One region of the Thalassotalea nanhaiensis genome, then DNA from elsewhere that is predicted to be linked to it. Evidence: predicted binding sites of a transcription regulator. Region 1 holds the regulator's gene; the other holds the start of a gene.

Region 1 (3,193 bases):
TGGACTGTTAGGTCCTAATGGTGCGGGTAAAACTACCTCGTTTTATATGATCGTAGGTTTAGTGCCAAGTGATGAAGGATCTGTTGTATTAAATGATCAAGACTTAACGTTATTACCTATGCATGAAAGAGCTCGACAAGGCATAGGCTATCTCCCACAAGAAGCATCTATTTTTCGAAAGCTTAGTGTCTTTGATAACATCATGGCCATTTTACAAACTCGTAAAGATCTAGACGATATTGCCAAACAAGAAAAGCTGGAAAGTTTAGTTGAAGAATTTAATATTGGTCACATTATTGAAAATACTGGACAAAGTTTATCTGGTGGTGAAAGGCGTCGTGTAGAAATTGCTCGAGCGTTGGCTGCGGATCCAAAATTTATTTTATTAGATGAACCGTTTGCCGGTGTAGACCCTATTTCAGTAGGCGATATTAAAAAGATTATTTTACAGTTAAAAGAACGTGGTATCGGAGTACTTATCACCGACCACAACGTACGAGAAACCCTCGATGTGTGTGAACATGCATATATTGTAAGTCATGGTGAATTAATCGCTGAAGGTAATGCCGAACAGGTTTTAAGTAATCAACATGTTCGAGATGTCTACCTAGGTGAGAAATTCAAGCTATAGTTATATTATAAGACGTAGCTTAGAGCGAATTAATACCCATTCGTTTCTCGTGTAATCAGTAGTTAACTTGCATAAACTAACTTTATGCAAATTTGGAATTTTTTCAAACAATGAGACCTAGTCTTCAGCTCCGTATGGGGCAACACTTAACGATGACCCCACAATTGCAACAAGCGATAAAGCTGTTGCAACTATCTACGTTAGATCTTCAACAAGAAATTCAAGAAGCCCTCGATAGCAATCCTTTATTAGAGGTTGATGAATCGGCTAATCAAGAAGAAAACAATGCTAATTCTGACTCGCACCTAGATAGTAAACCAGCTACTGCAGATACTCCTGACGGAAGTGAAGATGCGCAGCCTACGCATGATGAAATAAGTACCTCTGAAGCATTAACTCAAAATGAAATTCCACAAGAGCTATCCGTAGATTCAACATGGGAAGAAAGCTTTAGTGCCGGTACGTCGAATACGGGACTTGGTGGCGTCAGTAATGATGATTATGTTTATCAAGGAGAAACGTCAGAATCTATCCAGGATCATTTGACCTGGCAAATGGAATTAACTCCGTTTTCAGATACTGACCGTACCATTGCCGTAACAATAATTGATGCCATTGATGACAGCGGCTACCTTACGGTAACCTGCGAAGATATTTTATCCAGCTTAGGCGACGATGAAGTTGAATTAGACGAAGTTGAAGCAGTGTTAAAACGCATTCACATGTTTGACCCTATTGGCTCAGGAGCCAAGTCTATTGCCGATTGCTTACTTATTCAACTTGCTCAGTTTAGCCCCGACACCCCCTTTATTGCAGAAGCCAAGTTAGTCATTAGCGAGCATATCGATTTATTAGGTAATCGTGATTTTAGACAAATCATGCGTAAAACCAAATTAAAAGAACCACAGCTAAAAGAAGTGATGCAACTCATTCACTCATTAAACCCAAGACCGGGCGATGCGATTGTTCAACAAGAAGAACAATACGTTATTCCTGATGTCAGTGTGTTCAAAAAAAATGGTCGCTGGGTGGTAGAATTGAACCCTGATACCGCGCCCAAAATTGGTATTAACAATCAATATGCCTCGTTAGTAAAAACAACTAAATCATCAGAAGACAGCCAGTTCATTCGCTCACATTTACAAGAAGCCAAGTGGTTTATCAAATCACTTGAAAGTAGAAACGACACATTATTGAAAGTTTCTAATTGTATTGTTCAGCAACAACAAGGCTTTTTTGAACATGGTCCAGAAGCAATGCGTCCAATGGTATTAAACGATATTGCCGAAGCTGTTGAAATGCATGAATCAACAATTTCACGTGTAACCACGCAAAAGTATATGCATACCCCCAGAGGTATATTTGAATTAAAATACTTCTTCTCGAGTCATGTCAGTACAGAGAATGGTGGTGAATGTTCATCAACAGCAATACGTGCGCTGATTAAAAAACTCGTCGATGCAGAGATAGCAGCAAAGCCATTAAGTGACAGCAAAATGGCTGAACTACTTAGCGATCAAGGTATCAATGTTGCACGTCGAACCATTGCAAAATATAGAGAATCGTTAGGTATTCCACCATCGAATCAACGAAAAAGTTTACTTTAAAACCAACAAAACAAGGATAAAGCTTATGCAAATTAATCTATCTGGCCATCATGTTGAAGTTACCGACTCTATGCGCTCATATGTGAGTGAAAAATTACAAAAACTGGAACGACATTTTGATCACATAAACAATGTCTATGTGGTGTTAAAAGTAGAAAAACTACAACAAATTGCAGAAGCAACCTTGCATGTAAATGCTGGCGAGATCTTTGCCTCAGCCAATCATGAAGATATGTATGCGGCAATAGACGGCTTGGTCGACAAATTAGATAGACAAGTTCTTAAACATAAGGCTAAGTTAGCCCACCATTAACTATGAAACTAGATCAATTATTAAGCCCTGACTGCACCCTATGTGCAGTACAGGGTAAAAGTAAGAAAAACATTCTTCAACAAATCAGTGCAATTGCAGCGAACAAAATTAGTAGTGCAAGCGCAAAAGAATTGTTGGAAAGCTTAAGCAAAAGAGAAAAATTAAGTAGTACTGGAATTGGTAATGGTATTGCTATTCCACACGGAAAAATCAATAACAGTGAAAGACCCGTAGCAGTATTATTGACAACAGATAAGCCGGTTATCTTCGACGCTATTGATGATAAGCCGGTGGATATCTTTTTCGCGCTGTTCGTACCCGAAGATCATTGTCAGCAACATTTAGAGACTTTGGCCAGTGTTGCGAAATTTTTTAGTGATAAAGAGAATAGTAAAAGAGTGAGACGTTGTCACAGCGCCACTGAACTTCATCAATTGGTTGTAAACAATTAGGTAAAAAATGAAACTAATCATCGTAAGTGGACGTTCAGGCTCAGGTAAAACCGTCGCGTTAAGAGTGCTTGAAGATCTTGGTTATTATTGTGTTGATAATATTCCGGTAAACCTATTACCCGCACTAACGCATACCGTTATTAATGACTATGAGAATGTTGCCGTATCACTCGATGTACGTAACCTGCCA
Region 2 (3,193 bases), 1.1 Mb from region 1:
AACTGTTCAAATACAACTTGAATGATTTAGACTCGACTAAATTTTCACTTGTACAGGGTATACGAAATTCGGCTACCGCGACCACTGGCTTACCATTCGGCTCAAGCCAAGAAAGCTCATAACCATACCAAACATCTTCACCATAAAAGGGTAAAGAGTCTTGCAGGTTTAAGTCATCTCTATTTAATGATCTTGGCACGCCTTGCAACAGCTCTGGCGCATAATTACTTTTATATTCAGTACTTTTTCCAAGTAATAAAGACTTTAGTTCGGTGGCATTGTCGTAGTGAGTCATATTCTCTTTTTGCTTACTTTCATAGAAACAACATAATATACTGTGATGTAGCAGCATAACATTAATTAAATTTAAGGCGTATTTTACCTGATGAATACCACAGCGCAAAGCATTGACTTAGCTATTAAGCAGTTAACAGAGCAGTTCAAACAACATTGTATTAAACAAACAGGTAAATTACCTAGTGTTGAGCACGATAGTAGTTGGCCATCGCCATGTGAAACCGGTGCAATAGATGCGGATGGTTTTATTCATTGGCAGCCGGTAAACATTGATGAAGCTTTAGATTTTAAAAATGTTGAACAAGCTCTTGGTTTCACTATTCATCCAGATGTTCATACGTATTTTAGTCAAATATATTCAGAAGCTATTCCAGCAAGCTGCAGTGAAGGCAACTTAGAGTTACTGTTTGCATGGAATAAAGATGATTATGAGCGTTTACAACAAAATATCATTGGTCATGTACTGATGAAACAAAAGTTAAAACAAGAAGTAACCATATTTTTTGCGGTAACAGATGAAGATGACATTAATTTAGTCATTAAAAACGATAGTGGTGAAGTTTGGGTAGAGCCGGTTGGCTGTGAGCCCTCTAAGTTAATAGCGTCTAACTTAACTGAATTCATCAATAGCTTAAGCTTTAAAAGCTAACAAGCAATCACTTCAATTTAACAAAGCCGATATAAATATATCGGCTTTTTTGTTCAGGGATGAACTATATGCAGAAATGCCAAGGATGGCGTACTTTCTGCTTTGTTCCAGGGATGAACTATATGCAGAAGTACCAAGGACCGCTTTTTAACATCCGTGTTTCAGCGACATATACAATATCCCTATTGAAAATGGCGTACTTTCTGCGTAATTAACTTATTTTAGCTTTTAGGCGTTCTATTTCAGCTTTTAGAGGCGTTATTGCCTGTTCAATTAATGATTCAACTTCAGCCAATGTAAGTGTGTTCTCATCGGCCTTTCTTGGCGTTTTAACTTCAGGTGTGCTTGTTTCTGCAATTTTAGGATTGTTCTGCCAAGACTGTAAGCCTTTAATGACTTTGGCCAGAGGTAGGCTTTGCGTTAATCTTGCTTTAATTAAGGCAACGGTTGGTGTTTTATTTTCAGCGGCCAGTTGTGCGGCTATTTGGTATATTTCGTGATCTGAGCTCATTTTTTACACATATATTGTTAAATTGAATAAATAGTAGCGAAAATAGCTAATCAAGTCATCCTGTATTTTTATGTTATGTTTAAAAAGCCTTTAATAACAATTGGTTACAAAGTTGGCAATGTATTTGCTTTATAAACTTTAACTTTTAACAAATAATGAAATTAACTACAATTTTAATAAATTATAAAAATTTAACTTTATAGAGGGAATCCCATGAAAAAATCTTTAGCAACGTTACTACTTATTGCTCCACTTACCTTAGGTTTAACCGGTTGCATCATTGTTGCCGATGGCGATGGTAAACATGGTAGCTTTATTTCTGATCATGAAGATCGAGAGTTTGAGAACCGTAAAAAAATTGCTCGTCTAGAAAATGGCATGGGTTATATAGCAGCCCAAGATTATCTAGGCGTTCCAGATTTTAATGAGCGTTATGAAAAAGATGGCGAAACAATTCAAGTGTTGTTTTATCGTACGAACAGAGTTCATTCTGACAGCATGACAACAAAAGATGAGTGTACGCCACTTATCTTTAAAGCGGATAAATTAGTAAGCTGGGGCGAAAGCGCATATAAAGAGCTTTAATTAACCGTAACCATATATTGGCTAATATCGGTCCCAACCCTGATATTAGCCAATTTAATGTTTAACGGAGTAAAGTATTCAGCACATCTACTATTTCACTCCAATCAGAATCCAATTGAAGCGCATCAGATAAAAAACTAGCCTGAGAATTATTCCAAAAACTTGCGTCAGCTAGGTTAGTATTAGCATCTAAGCCTTTATGCTTATTAATAAATGTTTTTATTCCACTGTCTGTTGCATCTAATCCAAGTTGTGCAAACAAGCCTTCTAAGTTGTGTGATGACAAGTCCAAGCTTATAACTCCCCAAAGTTAATCAGTTATTTCAGTATAGCTTTATTATTTATTTGTAAAACAAAACTGAATAAATAATCAGCAACTTTAATTGACTTAAATTCAAATTAATTGATATGGTGGTTTTTCAGCGAAAAAGTATCTAAAAAAACAATCCTCAAAATAGGGGAATAGATGCAACAATAATAACAACAAATACGCTGCTAAGTTACCAAACAAAAGTTTAAAAGGGCGAGTTATGAATGATGTAAAAATCGCTACTGATTGCGAGATCAGAGCCGCTTATTTGACAGCTCCAGAGCTTAAACTGGCGGCGTCACTAATCTATCAGGCTTACCATGATGATCCTGTATTTCTGGATATTTTTTCTGGTTCAGGTGATTACGAACAAAAGCTAAGAGCTTCCATTAGAGAAGAGTTAGCGGCTTTTTGGCAAGCAAAACAACCAATATTAGGTATATACCTTGGAGAAGCACTGGTTGGTGTTGCATGTTTACACAGTCCTGCCGGTGGGTTTGGCTCGGATCGTTTCTGGCATTGGCGTTTAAAAATGATGCTTAGTGCGGGTTACGTGAGTACCAAGCAAATGATCCAAAAAGAAGAGCAAATTATTGCAGCCGTGCCAATGGATTGCTTCCATATCCTATCTTTTATTGCCATACACCCGTTACATCAGCACCATGGTTTTGGTCATTATCTAATGGCTGCGGTTAATGCTGTGTTTGAAGATGAAACAGAAAGTGAAGGCGTGGCTATCTATGTAACTTCTGATAAATACAAAGAATTCTTTAAGGAGTGTGATTACGACACAATTAAAGAAATTACGGTGGGTAATGTTACTGGTCCATTAATGGTTCAT

What was found. The regulator sigma-54, encoded in region 1, starts transcription at its own class of promoters, with help from an activator protein. The targets are predictions, from matches to a motif close to GTTGGCACGNNNNTNGNNT.
Region 2: a site for sigma-54 is predicted at 1,569-1,587, ahead of RI845_RS11800 (DUF3192 domain-containing protein). Genes of this name have one in related genera too.

Annotation. Positions count from the first base shown of each region.
Region 1 is NZ_CP134146.1:3,796,653-3,799,845, forward strand. Features, by position in the region: gene lptB (LPS export ABC transporter ATP-binding protein) at 1-631, shown strand, start outside; gene RI845_RS16495 (RNA polymerase factor sigma-54) at 742-2,238, shown strand; gene hpf (ribosome hibernation promoting factor) at 2,264-2,551, shown strand; gene ptsN (PTS IIA-like nitrogen regulatory protein PtsN) at 2,554-3,003, shown strand; gene rapZ (RNase adapter RapZ) at 3,011-3,193, shown strand, end outside.
Region 2 is NZ_CP134146.1:2,714,808-2,718,000, reverse strand. Features, by position in the region: gene queF (NADPH-dependent 7-cyano-7-deazaguanine reductase QueF) at 1-295, opposite strand, end outside; gene syd (SecY-interacting protein) at 386-946, shown strand; gene RI845_RS11805 (hypothetical protein) at 1,158-1,457, opposite strand; gene RI845_RS11800 (DUF3192 domain-containing protein) at 1,671-2,042, shown strand; gene RI845_RS11795 (DUF2789 domain-containing protein) at 2,104-2,334, opposite strand; gene RI845_RS11790 (GNAT family N-acetyltransferase) at 2,573-3,193, shown strand, end outside.